DNA from 3 places in the Streptomyces sp. NPDC008125 genome. Region 3 is predicted to be linked to each of the others. Evidence: riboswitches for the same ligand, from Rfam matches in the RefSeq annotation. Region 3 holds a riboswitch; each other region holds the start of a gene.

Region 1 (6,647 bases), on a different contig from region 3:
GCCGGGTGATGCCCCGGTCACCTGGGCTTTTGGCCGTGAGCTGCTGCTCGACGGCCTCAACAGTCCCAGCGGCGACGGTGATGTGCACATCGGTCCCACCGAACCCGAGGGGCTCTGTGACGTGCACATCCGGCTGCAGGTCGGGGCGGACCGGGCGCTGTTCCGGGCCGGCACGGCGCCACTCGTGGCGTTTCTCGACCGGACGGACAAGCTGGTGCCACTGGGGCAGGAGCACACGCAGGGTGACTTCGACGGCAACCTCGAAGAGGCGCTCGGAAGGATCCTCGCCGAGGAGCAGAACGCGGGCTGACAGGCTGTCAGCCCGCTGACTTTTGGGCCCTCCAGCCCGCTTCCGCGCTCACTTCCTGCGGCGGCGGCCCCTCCCGGTCCGTACGGGTGCAGGAGCTCCGGCTTCCGCGCCGAGCCCTGTGCGGTCCGCGGACACCACCAGAGCGGCGAGCGCCGTCGTGACGGGCACCGAGGCGACCAGTCCGATCGAGCCGACGAGTGTGCGGACGATCTCCTCGGCTACCAGCTCGCTGTTGGCGACCGTGCCCACACTGCTCTGCGCGATGGAGAACAGCAGCAGCAGGGGCAGCGCCGCGCCCGCGTACGCGAGCACCAGGGTGTTGACCACCGAGGCGATGTGGTCGCGCCCGATCCTGATGCCCGCTCCGTAGAGCCCGCGCGCCCCCATGGTCGGGTTCGCCTGGTGCAGCTCCCACACGGCCGACGTCTGGGTGACCGTCACGTCGTCGAGGACCCCGAGCGAACCGATGATGACACCGGCCAGGAGCAGACCGCTCATGTCGATGTCCGGATAGAGGCCGTGGATCAGGCCGGTGTTGTCGTCGGTGTTGCCGGTCAGCCCCGCCCAGTCGATGAAGACCGAGCCCAGCAGCCCGATCAGCACCAGCGAGATCAGCGTGCCGATCACCGCCACCGAGGTTCGCGCCGTCACTCCGTGGCAGGTGTACAGCGCGATGAGCATGATCGCGCTCGCCCCGACCACCGCCACCAGCAACGGGTTTGACCCCTGCAGGATCGCCGGGAGGATGAACAGGGTCAGCACGGCGAAGGAGACGGCGAGTGCCACGAGCGCCATCACCCCGCGCAGCCGTCCCACCACCACGACGGCGACGGCGAAGATGCCGGCCAGCAGGGCCATCGGCAGCTTCCGGTCCACGTCGGTGACCGAGTACTGCAGGTCGTGCGGGGCGTCCGGCGCGTACGCCAGCACCACCCCCTGGCCCTCGCTCAACTGGCGTGACGCCTCCGGCTGGACGATCTCGCCGAAGGTGCGGCCCTTGTCCTTGCCGCTGGTCACCTCGATGGTGGCCTTCTTGCAGTCGCCGGTCTCCCCGGCCGCCGCACCCGGCCCGGAGCCCGTCGACCCACCCCCTGTGGCGGGTACTTGGGCGGCGTTGACGTCCGCGCAGTTCACCCGCTCCACCTTCACCACCTCGCCCTGCTCGGTCTGCCGGTCGAAACCCACACCGGTGCGCTCGTGCGCGGGAGTGCCGCCGGGCCAGAGCACCGCCAGGCCGACGACCACCGCTACGGCGAAGGGGATCAGCACGCATGCGATGACCTTGCGCAGATGGGTCGAGACGGGTGCCGCGGGGCCATGGCTGTGCGTATGGCCGTGTGAGTGGTCCTGAGGTTCGGGATGGTCCTGGGAGGAGGTCACCGGGCGATCATCGCAAGAACGCGGGAGGCCCCCTGGTCAGCACGGCCGGGCGGGCGTTAGCGTGGTGGCACCTTTGCACACGCGGGAGCTCGGAGCACCGGGCTGAGAGGGCGCTGACCTCGTGAATCCTCACGGGACACGCTGCGCCGACCGCTGAACCTGTTACCGGGTAATGCCGGCGTAGGGAGTAGGTCTCATGACCACATCGGACGCACGCACGCCTGCCTCCACGACGAACGAGAGCGTCGGGGCGGGAAAGTCCATCGGCTGGCACAAGGGATACGTCGAGGGCTCGCGCCCCGGCCTCCGGGTGCCGGTCCGTCAGGTGCACCTGACCAACGGCAGGGACGTGACGCTCTACGACACGTCCGGTCCGTACACCGATCCCACCGTCACCACCGACGTCCGCCAGGGTCTCGCCTCCGTGCGCGGCGGCTGGATCGAGGACCGGGGGGACACCGAGGAGTACGAGGGGCGCCCGGTCCGTCCGGAGGACGACGGCCGCTCGCCCGCCTCGCGCGGCGGGCTGCGCAACCTCGACGCGGTCTTCCCCGGCGGCTCCCGCGCGCCACGGCGCAGCCGCGACGGCCGCCCCGTCACCCAGCTCGCGTACGCCCGGCGGGGGGAGATCACCCCGGAGATGGAGTACGTCGCGATTCGCGAGAACGTCGACCCCGAGGTCGTACGTGAGGAGATCGCGGCCGGCCGGGCGGTGCTGCCCGCCAACGTGAACCACCCGGAGATCGAGCCGATGATCATCGGCAAGCGGTTCCTGGTGAAGGTCAACGCCAACATCGGCAACTCGGCCGTGACCTCCTCCATCGAGGAGGAGGTGGACAAGATGGCCTGGGCGACGCGGTGGGGCGCCGACACGGTCATGGACCTGTCCACCGGCCGCAACATCCACACCACCCGTGAGTGGGTGCTCCGGAACTCCCCCGTGCCCATCGGTACCGTCCCGCTCTACCAGGCACTCGAGAAGGTCGACGGCCGGGCGGAGGAGCTGACCTGGGAGATCTACAAGGACACGGTCGTCGAGCAGGCCGAGCAGGGCGTGGATTACATGACGGTGCACGCCGGCGTGCGCCTGCCCTACGTCCCGCTGACGGCGCGCCGCAAGACCGGCATCGTCTCCCGGGGCGGCTCGATCATGGCGGCCTGGTGCCTCGCGCACCACAAGGAGTCGTTCCTCCACGAGAACTTCGAGGAGCTCTGTGAGCTCCTGGCGACGTACGACGTGACGTACTCGCTCGGGGACGGGCTGCGGCCCGGTTCCATCGCCGACGCCAACGACGAGGCGCAGTTCGCCGAACTGCGTACCCTCGGCGAGCTCAACACCATCGCCAAGCGGTACGGCGTGCAGACGATGATCGAGGGCCCGGGGCACGTCCCGATGCACAAGATCAAGGAGAACATCGACCTCCAGCAGGAGATCTGCGAGGAGGCGCCGTTCTACACCCTCGGCCCTCTGACCACCGATGTCGCGCCGGCGTACGACCACATCACCTCCGGGATCGGCGCGGCGATGATCGCCTGGTGGGGCACGGCGATGCTCTGCTACGTGACACCCAAGGAGCACCTGGGGCTGCCCGACCGGGACGACGTGAAGACCGGGGTCATCACCTACAAGATCGCGGCCCACGCCGCCGACCTGGCCAAGGGCCACCCGGGCGCGCAGGAGTGGGACGACGCGCTGTCGGACGCCCGGTTCGAGTTCCGCTGGGAGGACCAGTTCAACCTGGCGCTCGACCCGGACACGGCCCGCGCGTTCCACGACGAGACGCTGCCCGCCGAACCCGCCAAGACGGCGCACTTCTGCTCGATGTGCGGGCCGAAGTTCTGCTCGATGAAGATCAGCCGGAGCATCACCGAACAGTTCGCGCCGGACCTGGCTCCGTCCGCCTCCGAGGAGGAGATCGAGGCGGGGATGCTGGCGAAGTCGAAGGAGTTCGCCGCGTCCGGCGGGCGGGTCTATCTGCCGCTGGCCGACTGAGCCGGACGGCGCCGGCCTTCACGGGGCCGGCGCCACCCGGGGCGGCAGGTGCACGTTTGGTGGGCCGATCTCAGGGTGCGGAGCCGTCCCGGTCCGGACTCCCGAAGCCCGGGCCTTCGAAGCCCGGACCGTCGAAGTCCGGGCTGCTGAAATCGGGGCTGCTGAAGTCGGGGCTGGTGAAGGACGGCCGGGGACTTCGGCGCGAGCCGTCCTGCGGGGTCGAGAAGTCCGGGCTGCTGTACCCGATCTTCGGGATGCGGTTCGGTGACGGCCGGGGGGTGCGGGCGGCCGGGGCGGCGGTCGGGTCGTCCAGTGCGTCGCGGAGGAACGGGAGTATGCCGCGTTCCAGCAGGGCATGGCGCCAGGCCTCCCTGGCCCGGGCGACCTCCTCCGGCACGGTCTCGTCCTCCTCCAGGTCGGCGGCCGGGTCGTCGGTGCCGTTGCGGAGCGCCGTGACCAGCAGCCCGACGGCGGCTGCGAGGATCGCCAGCGCGGTGAGCGCCGCGAAGAGCCAGCCCGCGGTGACCATCGGGCCCGCGACGGCCAGTGAGGAGCTCACCGCCTGGAGGAGATAGCCGACCACCAGGAAGATCACCGCTGCGGAGCCCGCGAGGAGCGGGGCGAGCACGGTGACGACCGCGCCGACCCCCACGCTCTCGCCGGTCGCTCCCGGCGGGACCGGCACCTCGTCGGTGTCCTGGTCGGCGTCGCCGGTGGGGACACGGAGCTCACCGCGCGCCTTCACGTAGTGCTCGTACTCGGTGGCGGCGGCCGCGGTGATCAGCGCGGTGGCGCTCAGCGCCATGGTCCGCAGCTGCTCCCGGTTGAGGCGTTCGCCGACTCCGTCCAGATCCGGCCGCTCGTGCGCGTGGCGCAGTGCGTCGCCGAGGATCCGCTCGTACTCGGGCCTGTCTTCGGCCAGCAGGTGCGGAGCGCTTGTCATCTGCATCCCCCGATGCTCCGTGGCGCCCGATCACCCGCACATGACGGGGCATTCCGGACGGAACGGAGGAGAGCCTGCTACTGATACGCCGATGGTAGAGCGCCCAGGGCGAGGGATGACAGGTTGTTTCCGGAAAAAGGCCCGCCGACCGCGAACGATCAGATCGACGGAGCCCTACCCGGTGGACCGTCAGTCATGCAGGGGGAGTTGGGCGACCAGTAGCTTTCCGGCCATGGTCACGCCGCCGTCCATGGCGATGGCCAGTCCGTCCGCGTACACGTGGGGTCCGTGCACCACCGGGCCCGCGCCGTTCTCGCCGTCCTCCGACCCGACCTCGCCCAGGAGGTACGGAATGGGGCTGTGGCCGTGGACGACCCGACGGCCGCCGTACGCGGCCATCAGCTCGCGTACCGCCTGCGCGCCGCCGTCGTCCCGGAACGCGAACCGCTTGGTGAGCTTGCGGAACAGGTCCCAGCACTCGTCCGCGTCGTTACGGGTGAGGATGGCGTGGACCGTGTCGTTGACGTCCTCGATGGTCGCCCCGTAGTCGAGGTACGCCGTCGTGTCGGAGTGCATCAGCAGATGTCCGTCCTCCTCCACGACCGCGTCCAGCCGGGACATCCACTGCAGGTGGACGTCGTGCAGCCGCTCCATGTCGTGCTTCTGGCCACCGTTGAGGAGCCACGCGGCCTGGAAGGTGGCGGTGCCGGCGCCGGAGTTCACCGGGGTGTCCGCGAACCGCTTCGCGCCGATGAGAAGCAGCTCGTGGTTGCCCATCAGCGCCTTGCAGTAGCCGCCCGCGGCGGCGGCCTCGGCCGAGAGCTGCATGACCAGATCGATGACCCCGATGCCGTCGGGGCCCCGGTCCGTGAAGTCGCCGAGGAACCAGAGCCGGGCGTTGCCCGCCGACCAGTTGCCGTTGACGTCGATGAGACCCTGGTCGGCGAGGGCGGCCTTCAGCTCGTCGAGGTAGCCGTGCACGTCGCCGACGACGTAGAGCGGCCCGAGCCCGTCCGCACCGCCGGGGCCCGTGTCCGGGACGGGGGCGACGACGGGTACCCCGGCCGGGGTGATCACGGGCAGGTCGCGCTCGGTCGGCGTGTAGCCCTCCGGCACGCCGCCGTCCGGCAGCGCGTCGCCGGGGTGTACGTCGCCGGGATGCGCGTTCCCGGGATACACGAGCGCACCCTCCGGATGCGGCTCCCCCCCGGACATGGGCGTTCGTGCGTACGGCGGAACGCGGAAGTCGCGCAACGTCGCCGTACGCACCACGGGTTCCTGACCGGCCCCCTGAGTCATCGACCCCTCCACCACCGTCGCGCCGCCGTACACCTGACGGGCCCTGCCTGGTAGAGGTGGTCCGCGGTGTCGTGCGCCCATCATAGGAACGCGGATCGCCCCGTGTGACGCACCAGGGGCGGTGAATCCGGGCGGGTGCGCCGTTCACCTGTCCATTGGTCCGGATTAATCCGTTCAGTCCCTGCTCGGAGAGCGTGGCGCGCTGACCGTCGTGCGGGGCGGCCGGCGCTGCGAGGAGGTCCGGACGATGAGCTCGGTCGGTATCACCTGCTCGACCGGACCGTCGTGTTCGACACCCTCGATCGCGTCGATGAGGAGTTGCACCACCGCGGTCCCGATACGGCGCGGTTTCAGCGAGAGCGTCGTGATGGGCGGCTCGGTGGTGGCGTAGACCGTGGACTCGCTGCAGCAGACCAGCAGCAGGTCTTCGGGGACGCGCAGGCCGTACCGGCGTGCCGCCGCGAGCAGGTCGGTGCCGTTGGGGTCGAAGAGGCCGTAGACGGCGTCCGGCCGGTCGGGGCGGGCGAGCAGCCGGTCGGCGGCGACCGCACCGGCGCACGGGTCGTGGGCCGGATAGGACTCGTACACCGGATCCTGGCCCACGCGCTCGCACCAGTGCAGGTACGCGGTGGTGGAGAGCCGGGTGTACGTGTCGGTCGTGGTGCCGGTGAGCAGCCCGATCCGCCGGGCGCCGGCCGCCGCGAGGTGGTCGAGGAGGTCGA
Region 2 (6,647 bases), on a different contig from region 3:
CGACGCCATCAGCTCCGGCTCCTGCGCCCGGGTCACCGCCGAGGCGAGCATCACCGCCGCGCATCCCAGCTCCATCGCCAGCGCCGCGTCCGAGGCGGTGCCCGCACCTGCGTCCAGGATCACCGGGACCCCGGCCCGCTCCACGATCAGCTCGAAGTTGTGCGGGTTGCGGATGCCCAGGCCGGAGCCGATGGGGGAGCCGAGCGGCATGACCGCCGCGCAGCCCACGTCCTCCAGCTTCCGCGCGAGCACCGGGTCGTCGTTGGTGTAGGGCAGCACGGTGAACCCGTCGTCGACCAGGACCTCCGCCGCGTCCAGCAGCTCGACCGGGTCCGGCAGCAGGGTCCGCTCGTCGGCCACCACCTCCAGCTTCACCCAGTCGGTGCCGAGGGCCTCCCGGGCCAGCCGGGCGGTCAGCACCGCCTCGCCGGCGGTGAAGCAGCCCGCGGTGTTCGGCAGCACCTGGATGGAGAGGCGCTCCAGGACGGAGAGGACCGAACCCTGCACGGTCGGGTCGAGCCTGCGCATCGCGACGGTGGTCAGCCCGGTGCCGGAGGCGACGAGCGCCCGCTCCAGCACGTCCAGGCTGGGGGCGCCGCCGGTGCCCATGATCAGCCGGGACGAGAACGTGCGCCCGCCCAGCCGGAAGAGGTCGTCGGCCATGGTCAGCCTCCCTGCACCGCGGTGAGGACCTCGATCCGGTCGCCCCCGCCGAGGGCGGTGGAGTCCCAGGCCGAGCGCGGCACCACGCTCTCGTTGACGGCGGCGGCGACCCCGGAGGGCGCCCGGGTGAGGGTCGCCACCAGGGCGCCCAGGGTGGTGCCGGCGCGGACCTCGCGCGGGTCACCGTTGACGGAGACGCTCACGGTGGCGGTCGGGTCGGTCATGCGTACTGCTCCTCGCGCGCGGGGACGACAGGGGTGGCGAAGCGGCCCGGCGCGAACGGGCGGGCCACCTCCGGCAGCGTGCCGGTGGTCAGCGCGTGCGCCATGGCGTCGCCGGTGACGGGGGTGAGCAGCACCCCGTTGCGGCCGTGGCCGGTGGCGACGAGCAGCCCCGGCAGCGCGGTCGGGCCGAGCACCGGTGCGTTGTCCGGGGTGGCGGGGCGCAGCCCGGCCAGGGTCTCGGTGAGCGGCAGCTCGGTGATGCCCGGCACCAGCTCGTGGGCGTCGCGCAGCAGCTCGTACACCCCTCCCGCCGTCACGGTGGTGTCCCAGCCCATCTCCTCGCTCGTCGCGCCGACGACCAGCTCGCCGTTCTCGCGCGGTACGAGGTACAGGTCCTGGCCCCGCACCACCGCGCGCACGGTCCGGCTGAGGAAGGGGGCGTACGCGCGCGGCACGGTCAGCCGCAGCACCTGGCCCTTCACCGGGCGCACCGGCGGGGCGACGCCCTCCGGCAGGCCGGGGAGCCGGCCGCTGAGGCTTCCGGCGGCCAGCACCACCTGGCCGGCCGAGACCGCCGTGCCGTCCGCGAGCAGCGCCCCGGACGCCCGGCCGCGCGCGGTCTCCAGGCGCTCGCAGGGGCTGCGGTGGAAGACCACCCCGGCCCGCTCGCAGGCCGTCAGCAGTGCGGCCGCCAGCCGGCGCGGGTCGACCTGATGGTCGCCGTCCACCCGAAGCCCGCCCCGGACGCCCGGCGCCAGCATCGGCTCAAGACGCCGGCACTCGCGCCCCGACAGCCATTGCGCATCCAGGCCGGACCGCTCCTGGAGGGCGTGCAGTTCGCGCAGGTGCGCCCGGTCGTCCGAGTCCAGTGCCACCGCGAGGGTGCCGCAGGCGCGGAAGCCGGTCTCCCGGCCGCTCACCGCCTCCAGCTCCGCCACGAACTCCGGGTAGCGGGCGGCGGAGGCGAGGTTGAGCCCGAGCAGCAGCTGCTCGCCGTAGTGGAGTTCGGTGACGGCGGCCAGCATCCCGGCCGCCACCCGGGCGGCCCCGCCGCCCGGTTCCGGATCGGCGACGGCCGTCCGCAGCCCCGCCTGCGCCGCCCGCCAGGCGGTCACCAGGCCGATGATGCCGCCCCCGACGACGAGCACGTCGTACGAGGGGCCCCGGCGGTCCGCGCCGCTCGTGCCCCCGCCCGCCGTGCCCCCGCCCGCGGCGGAAGACGGTTCCTGTGAAGCATGCATGGGTGTCCAGCCCCTCCCTTCGCCGGCATGACCCGGATCAGGTTCCTACGGTCGGAGGCCGCCAGCCTCCCTCTCAGCCCGGTGCGTCCGGGCTCCCGCGAGTGTCTTTCCGCAGCCACCCTAAACCCCGCCGTCCGCGCGGTACGAAGGAGCCGTCGAGGCGGCCCGCGCACCCCGATCACTGACGGGGCGTCAGGTGCTTAGGGTGGGTGCGTGAGCGAACAGAGCGGGCAGCGGGCGCCGGAGCACGGCGTCGTCATCGTCGGAGCGGGCATGGCGGGGGTGCAGACCGCCGTCGCGCTGCGGGACGAGGGGTACACCGCGCCCGTCACCCTGATCGGCGCGGAGCCGCACCAGCCCTACGACCGGCCGCCGCTCTCCAAGGCCGTGCTCCTCGGTACCGCCGAGCACTCCGCCTTCGGCATCGACTTCGAGGCGCTCGACGTCCGTCTGCGCCTCGGGCTCTCCGTCACCGGCCTGCGCCCCGCCGACCGGGAGGTGGACACCCCGGACGGCCCGGTGCCCTACGACGTCCTGGTCGTCGCCACCGGCGCCGAACCCGTGACGCTGCCCGGCGCCGCCGGGGTCCCCGGCACCCACCTGCTGCGCACCCTGGACGACGCGGCCCGGCTGCGGCCCGTTCTCGCCCAGCGCCACGACGTGGTGGTGGTCGGCGCGGGCTGGATCGGCGCCGAGTTCGCCACCGCCGCCCGCGCCGCCGGCTGCACGGTCACCGTCGTGGAGGCCGCCGGCCGGCCGCTCGCCGGAGCGCTGCCCGCAGAGGTCACCGCCCCCATGGCCGACTGGTACGCGCGCGGCGGCGCCACACTCCTCACCGGCGCCCGGGTCGACCGCGTCGAACCCGGCGCCGTGGTCCTCGCCGACGGCCGCAGGCTCCCGGCCGGCGCGGTGGTCGTCGGCATCGGCGCCCGCCCCGCCACCGGCTGGCTCACCGGCTCCGGCATCGCGCTCGGCCCCGACGGATCGGTCACCGCCGACGCCCGCCTGCGCACCTCGGCGCCCGGGGTGTACGCCGTCGGGGACTGCGCCTCGTACCCCTCCGCGCGCTACGGCGCACGCCTCCTCGTCCACCACTGGGACAACGCGCTCCAGGGGCCGCGCACGGTCGCGGCGGGCATCACGGGGGCCGGCGGACCCGGCGCCCCGGAGCCGTACGACCCGGTGCCGTACTTCTGGTCCGAGCAGTTCGGCCGGTTCGTCCAGTACGCCGGGCACCACGCCGACGCCGACACCCTGCTGTGGCGCGGCGACCCCTCCGACGAGGAGTGGACCGTGCTCTGGCTGCGCGACGGCGCGCTGGTCGCCCTGCTGGCGGTCGGCCGTCCGCGCGATCTCACCCAGGGCCGCAAGCTCGTCGCCTCCGGCCGGGCCGTCGACCCCGAGCGGGCCGCCGACCCCGCCGTACCCCTGAAGTCCGCCGTCCGCTGAGCTCCGGGGCGTCGCTCGCGCGCTCCCTCACGACCCCGTCCGACCCCCGTGCGACCTGCGCGGACGCCGTCCTGACGTGGTCCGTACGGTCGGCCCGGCTTCCGGCTGTCGGTCCCAGATGGCACGCTTGTCCTCGTGACCGAGATTGACGCAAAGATCGATGCTCTCGTCCCTGCCTGGCTCCACCTCCCCGACATCGCGGAACTTCTCGATGTCCAGGTGACGCGCGTGCGGCAGCTGGTGAAGGAAGGCCAGCTGATCGCGGTGCGCCGCGGTGAGAACCGGACGCTCCAGGTGCCTGCCGCCTTCATCGACGGCGACAAGGTGGTCAAGGGCCTCGCGGGGACCCTGACGCTCCTGAGGGACGACGGCTATTCCGACGAAGAGATGCTGGACTGGCTCTTCACCCCCGACCCGACCCTGCCGGGAACCCCCGCGCAGGCGCTGAGCGAGAATCGCGGGACGGAGGTGAAGCGCCGCGCCCAGGCGCTCGCCGTCTGACCGAGACGACCGCACACGTGGTCGCGGGCCGTGCACTCCACGGCCCGCGCCCGCGGTGACCCACGGGGGAACTCCTTCATGTCCACGCCGCGCCACCTGCTCGCCGACGCCCGTCTCTACCTGTGCACGGACGCCCGCAGGCGGCAGGGCGACCTCCCCGCGTTCCTCGACGCCGTGCTCTCCTCCGGCGTGGACATCGTCCAGCTGCGGGACAAGGGCATGGAGGCCGCCGAGGAACTGGAACACCTGCAGGTGTTCTCGGAAGCGTGCGCACGTCACGGCAAGCTCCTCGCCGTCAACGACCGTGCGGACGTCGCCCACGCCATCGGCGCCGACGTCCTCCACCTCGGCCAGGGCGACCTGCCGGTCCCCGCCGCCCGCGCGATCATCGGCGGGACCCCGCTGATCGGCCGCTCCACGCACGCCGAGTCCGAGGTGGACGCGGCCGCCGCACAGCCCGGCGTCGACTACTTCTGCACCGGCCCCTGCTGGCCCACCCCGACCAAGCCCGGCCGCCACGCCCCCGGCCTCGGCCTCGTCCGGTACGCCGCCTCGCTGGCCACCCCCCGCCCGTGGTTCGCCATCGGCGGCATCGACGCGGGCAATCTCGACGAGGTGCTGGACGCCGGCGCCCGGCGCGTCGTGGTGGTCCGCGCGATCACCGAGGCCGACGACCCGGCCGCAGCCGCGGCCGGTCTGGCGAAGCGCGTCCGCGAGCGCTGACCGCCCGCGCGTCGTCACCCGTGCGGCGGACCCGCGCCGGGGGCCGGAGCGCCTGCCGGGAGCGCGCTGTCCGAGGCGTGGACAGTATTCACTGCAATACGGACATATGTCCCGCTCTGGTTGGGGGACGGCCGCGCCCTGGTTAACCTCGCGGTATGGCCCTTGGCACCTCCTCCACCCGGACGGACCGCGCACGCACCGTGCGTGAGCTGCTCGCGTCCGGCAAGACGTCGTACTCCTTCGAGTTCTGGGCACCCAAGACCGAGAAGGGCGAGCGGAACCTCTGGAACGCGTTGCGCCGGGTCGAGGCCGTGGGCCCCAGCTTCGTCTCCGTGACGTACGGAGCCGGAGGTTCCACCCGGGCGGGCACGGTCCGCGCGACGCAGCGGATCGCGGCCGACAGCACGCTCACCCCCGTCGCGCACCTCACCGCGGTCAACCACTCCGTCGCGGAGCTGCGCAACATGATCGGCCAGTACGCCGACGCCGGGATCAGGAACATCCTCGCCGTGCGCGGAGACCCGCCGGGCGACCCGATGGGCGAGTGGGTCGAACACCCGGAGGGCGTCACGTACGCCGCCGACCTGGTGCGGCTCATCAAGGAATCCGGCGATTTCTGCGTCGGCGTCGCCGCCTTCCCCGAAATGCACCCCAGGTCGACCGACTGGGAAACGGACACCCGCCACTTCGTGGACAAATGCCGGGCCGGTGCCGACTACGCCATCACGCAGATGTTCTTCGAACCCGGGGACTACCTCCGGATGCGTGACCGTGTGGTCGCCGCGGGTTGCGACACGCCCATCATTCCCGAGGTCATGCCGGTCACCAGCGTCAAACAGCTCGAACGGTTTCCCCAGCTGAGCAACGCGGCCGTGCCCCGGGTGCTCGAAGAACGCATCCACGCCGTCAGGGACGATCCGGCCGCTGTACGCTCCATTGGCATCGAGTTCGCAACGGAGTTCTGCGCGAAGCTGCTGTCCGAAGGTGTGCCCGGACTGCACTTCATCACGCTCAACAACTCGACGGCAACGCTCGAAATCTACGAGAATCTCGGACTGCACAAGCAGTCGTGACCGGCCGTACCCGCCCTCGATCCGGCGGCGGCCGTAGAAGGTGGGGCGGGCGTGGGCTGGACGGTCCTCTACATCGCTTTCGGCGTGGTGGCGTTGTGGCTGCTGGGCGAGGTGCTGCTGCAGTACAAGGCACGGCTGCGCTGGAGGCTCCTCGCCTTCTCCGGATTCCTCTGCGTGGTGCTCGGCGTCCTGATCCCGTCCGTGCTGGTCATCGTCGCGGGCGCGATCGCCTTCGCGGTGGGCCAGACCTACGTGACGCTCTCCTTCCGGCGGGGCTTCTCCACCGGGTGGGCCATAGGGGGCAGCCCCGGGGCCAGCCGCCGTCGCCGCGGCGAGCGGCGCCCCGCCGAGGAGGAGCCCGTACTCGAGGTCTCCGACCTGGAGTACGAGGAACCTGCCACGCCCGCGCAGGAGCAACAGGCCGCCGTGTACGAGCCGGAGCCCATGCCGGAGGAGACCGGCCAGTACGGCGTGTACAGCCCGAGCACGAGCGCGTACGCGCAACCGGGCGGCGATCAGGGGTACCAGGAGCAGTACCAGCAGGAGCCGCAACCGGCGGGCGCCCAGCCCCAGTTCGCCGCCCACGACCCGTACAGCGGCTACGGCGAGCCCGCACAGAACCCCTCGAACAACGGCGGGTACGCCTACGGCACCGACCAGCACGGCTATGCGGCGTACTCCGACCCGTACATCGGTACGGGCGGCACCGCCGCCCCGCCGTACGCGTCCTACGACGCCTACGGCAACGGCACCGGCTACGACCCCGGGCCGGG
Region 3 (3,916 bases):
AATGTCGATGCGGGCAGCGGTGCGCGAGCGGGGGTGCGCACCTGCTGACAGCGCCACGGTAGGACGACGTATACATCGATGTACATAGTGCGTGCGCACTGGCGGCCGCTTCCCTTTCGTACGAGGCGGTCCCCGGGCCGTGACCGTGTGAATCCCGCCGGACGAACAGGGGTGCGCACAAGCGAGTTTCCGGTGGGGCCCCAGGGGCAGGCGTTCGGCATGGACAGAATCGAAGAAGTCGTGGAGACACAGGGCGACCTGCACCGTGTGGTGCTGGCGGCGGACACGAACGGTGACGGCAAGCCCGATGTGTGGATGACGGACACCACGGGGGACGGGGCCGCGGATCTGTATCAGTTCGACACCACGGGGGACGGCGAGGTCGACGTCACCATGGTGGAGCGCACGGAGACGGTCGGCCAGGACCGTGTCGTGGTCGAGGGCGACGGCGGTCACCCGGTGGAGGGCTGAGTACCCCTTCGCTGCCGCGCTCGGGGCCGAACCGGTGCGGCCCGCACGCGCTTCCTGCGGCTTCCCGGGTCGGACGGACGACCGGTGGCCGCACGCTCGCCGCCGCGTCCGGGTGTGTCGCCGCGTCCGGGTCGCCGGACGCGGCGAAGCTCAGTACAGCGTCCGCCAGGCGCCGCGCGGCCAGGCGAGTACCGCGAAGATCTGTACCGCGGCGGCCTGTTCGATGGCCTGGGTGGTCCCGCTGTCGTCGAAGCGCATCAAGCCGGTGGAGCTGTCCCGCCGTTCGGACCAGATGTGATCCGCGTAGTCGGCCATCGCCCGCCGGTAGACGGATCCACCCGTCACCGACTCCAGCAGCAGCAGGTTCTTGAAGAAGATCGAGTTGAAGAAGACGGGCTGGGTCGAGAGCCTGCCCCCGGTCACGAAGTGCTCGTACGCGGCCTCGGCCGTACGCGTGGCCCGGTCCAGGTACGTGCGGTCGCGGGTCGCCTCGTACAGCAGGACACCGACGCCGACGGGGACGCCCTGATTGTAGGACCAGACGGTCCGGTCGACCGAGCCGGTGAGGTCCAGGTTGTCCCAGTAGAGGCCTTCCGGGGTCCGCAGGTGGGTGTTCGTCCAGTCGTAGAAGCGCCTGGACGACGCGAGATAGCGGGACGTGCCGGTGATCTGGTGCAGGCGCAGGCCGAGTTGGGCGCCGGGCATGTTCGAGACCGTGTTGCGGCAGTGGTTCCAGTCGGCCTGGGTCCAGAACACCCCGCCGGGGGCGGGGTGTTCGGCGTCGGAGTCCCAGCCCGACTCGACGAGCGCGAAGATCTCCTCCGCGCGGCGGAGCGCGGCGCGGTCCCCGGTCTGCAGATGCAGCTGGGACTTGGCCAGTCCCACCCACTCGTTGTCGTCGTAGAACATGTCCCCGCCGTCGCCGTGCGGCGCGACCGGGTAGGAGTCGTAGCCGGCGAGGCCGGTGGTGCCGCCCGCCGCATTCCAGTACAGCTCCTGCGCCCTGGCGCGGGTGGCCAGAGCCGGGGCGTGGCGAGGGTCCACCAAAGCCAGGTCCAGGGCGGCGACATGGACCTGGGACAGAGGCCATTCGTAGGAGTACGGGCGGTCGTCGACGGCGACCGGGTACTGCTCGCGCACGAGCCCGGTGCCGTCCGCCGTGTCGAAGTACTTCTCCAGAGCGCCGTAGGTGACGCGCGCACGGGAGAGGAAGGCGGAGCGGGAGGGGAATCGGACAGCGGCCGGGACCGGTGTCGCGGACGCGGCGGCAGCGGTCGCCGGTACGGCGGTCAGGGCGGCCAGAGAGGCGCCGAGGACCTGACGGCGTGAGGGGGACCAGCGCATACGGAACTCTCCTGTTCGGGGGGGCGACGCAGGGTGCGGGGTGTCCGACAGTGCTCGACAACGTTGTCACCGGGGTCCGGGGACGTCAACGGCCAGGACGGAAACAGGCGGACGGAGATCGGTTCCGTCCCACGCCTCCCGTCGTCCCCCGGACTCCCGTGCCGGGATCGCGCCTCGGGGCCGCTCCGGTCACCCCCGCCGACCTGCCCCGAGCCGCCGTCCGGCTATCCTGGCCGCCGAAACCGGACACGGGGTGCCCCGCGCGGGGCTGAGAACACACCCGTCGAACCTGAACCAGCTAGTACTGGCGGAGGGATGTCTTCCATGGCGTTGCCGTATGCGCAGAACGACCGTGCGAACCCGGAGCGGGAAGCTCCGTACTCGCGGACCGCCTTCGGCGGCCGCATGCCCACCGCCCCCGGTGATCTGCGGATCGAGACTCACGGGATAGCCCCCGTGCCCGAAGAGCGCCGGTACGGCGGACCGGGCCGGCTGTTCACCGTCTGGTTCGCCCCCAACCTGACCGTGACCGGTGTCTTCACCGGCACCGTCGGCGTCGCGCTGGGCCTGGACTTCACCACGGCGCTTGTCGCGGTCGTCCTCGGCACGTTCGTCGGGGCGGCGCCCACCGCCTACCTCGGCACCTGGGGAAGCCGGACCGGAATCGGTCAACTTCCTCTTGCGCGACTGGCGTTCGGCCGTGCAGTCGTACTGCCCGGGGCCTTGCAGTGGCTCTCCTCGATCGCCTGGGACGCTCTGATCGGCCTGTTCGGCGGGGACGCGCTGGCCCAGCTGTGCGGCTGGCCGTTCTGGCTGGGCGTCCTGGTCATGATGGCCGCCCAGGGCGGGCTCGGCGTGCTGGGGTACGAGGCGATCCACCGGCTCCAGACCGTCATGACGTTCCTCCTGGCCGCCGCCTTCGCCGTGCTGGCCGTCAAACTGCTGGACGGTGTCCACCCCGCAGCCTCCGGTTCCGCGCACGGCGGCGACCGGGCGGGGGCCTTCGTCCTGACGTTCACGATCGCGCTGAGCCTGTCCCTGTCGTGGGCCCCGTACGCGAGCGACTTCAGCCGCTATCTGCCGACCGGTACCTCCCGGCCCCGCATGTTCTGGTTCACCCTGCTGGGCGTCAGCTTCTCCTTCGTGGCGGTCCAGACGCTCGGCCTGTGGGGCGCGTCCGTCTTCACCGATCAGACGGCACGGGGGATCGACACCCTTCTGGGCGGGGGCGCGCTCGGGGCGTTCGGGCTCCTCGCGGTGGCACTCGCCGCACTGTGCAGCAACGCCATGAACGACTACAGCGGTTCCCTGGCGCTGCAGACGATCGGGGTGCGCCTGCCACGCCCCGTCGCCGCTGCGCTCGCCGCGGCGCTCGGATTCCCGCTCGTGCTGTGGATGCACGCGGCCGACACCACCGCACGCTTCCAGAACGTGCTGCTCCTGGTCGGCTACTGGATCCCCGGCTTCGTCGCGATCGTGGCCGTCGACTGGGTGGTGAGGAAGAAGGACCGCGGCGGCGCCCCGTTCGACCTCGCGGCCGAGAGCGCCCGCGACCGGCCGTGGTGGCCGGCACTCGCCGCCTTCGCGGTCGCCTTCGCCGCGGCCGTGCCGTTCATGAGCACCGGCCTGTACGTGGGCCCGGTGGCGGAGGCCCTGCACGGAGCGGACCTCGCCTACGGTGTGGCGTTCCTCGCGGCCCTGGCGCTCTACGCCCCGCTGCGGCTGCGGCACCGCTCCTGACGCACCTCTGCCGGGACGGCATTCTCGGCATCGACGCGTGCACGGGCGCGCCCACATGCGCCCGCGTCGGCGCGCGGGCCCGCGCCCGCGTACACCCCGTCCCCCGACCTGCTGCCCTTGTGGCCCCGGACTCCCGCCGTCGCCGCGCTCCGCGAGCGGACCGAGGACTTCGAGACGCAGCGCGACCCGGCGGCCTCCACGGACCTCCCGCCGGGGGAGTGACGCGGGAGCGTGCCTCCGCGACGTCCCCCTCTTCAACGAAGTGGGTGCCCCTCGCCGGATGCGGTGGAGACGGCCACTCCATCGACGCGGGGGAGGAGAGGGGCAGAGCCACCTCGGTGAGCGAAGATCGCGCGACGCC

What was found. Region 3 has a riboswitch for thiamine pyrophosphate ahead of ACFZAX_RS32195 (cytosine permease). Riboswitches for the same ligand answer to the same signal wherever they lie in the genome.
Region 1: it holds a riboswitch for thiamine pyrophosphate, as region 3 does, so the genes downstream of both, thiC (phosphomethylpyrimidine synthase ThiC) here and ACFZAX_RS32195 (cytosine permease) in region 3, are expected to answer to the same signal.
Region 2: it holds a riboswitch for thiamine pyrophosphate, as region 3 does, so the genes downstream of both, thiO (glycine oxidase ThiO) here and ACFZAX_RS32195 (cytosine permease) in region 3, are expected to answer to the same signal.

Annotation. Positions count from the first base shown of each region.
Region 1 covers NZ_JBIBHR010000014.1:201,814-208,460, reverse strand. Annotated here, with positions in the region: gene ACFZAX_RS24150 (SsgA family sporulation/cell division regulator) at 1-310, shown strand, start outside; gene ACFZAX_RS24145 (YibE/F family protein) at 359-1,690, opposite strand; TPP riboswitch at 1,762-1,894, shown strand; gene thiC (phosphomethylpyrimidine synthase ThiC) at 1,887-3,683, shown strand; gene ACFZAX_RS24135 (hypothetical protein) at 3,754-4,632, opposite strand; gene ACFZAX_RS24130 (metallophosphoesterase) at 4,816-5,940, opposite strand; gene ACFZAX_RS24125 (substrate-binding domain-containing protein) at 6,100-6,647, opposite strand, start outside.
Region 2 covers NZ_JBIBHR010000010.1:135,542-142,188, reverse strand. Annotated here, with positions in the region: gene ACFZAX_RS18810 (thiazole synthase) at 1-663, opposite strand, end outside; gene thiS (sulfur carrier protein ThiS) at 666-887, opposite strand; gene thiO (glycine oxidase ThiO) at 884-2,128, opposite strand; TPP riboswitch at 2,126-2,237, opposite strand; gene ACFZAX_RS18795 (FAD-dependent oxidoreductase) at 2,402-3,577, shown strand; gene ACFZAX_RS18790 (Rv2175c family DNA-binding protein) at 3,713-4,078, shown strand; gene thiE (thiamine phosphate synthase) at 4,157-4,801, shown strand; gene metF (methylenetetrahydrofolate reductase [NAD(P)H]) at 4,957-5,874, shown strand; gene ACFZAX_RS18775 (hypothetical protein) at 5,926-6,647, shown strand, end outside.
Region 3 covers NZ_JBIBHR010000027.1:38,041-41,956, reverse strand. Annotated here, with positions in the region: gene ACFZAX_RS32205 (hypothetical protein) at 220-471, shown strand; gene ACFZAX_RS32200 (glycoside hydrolase family 76 protein) at 622-1,815, opposite strand; TPP riboswitch at 2,055-2,148, shown strand; gene ACFZAX_RS32195 (cytosine permease) at 2,140-3,555, shown strand.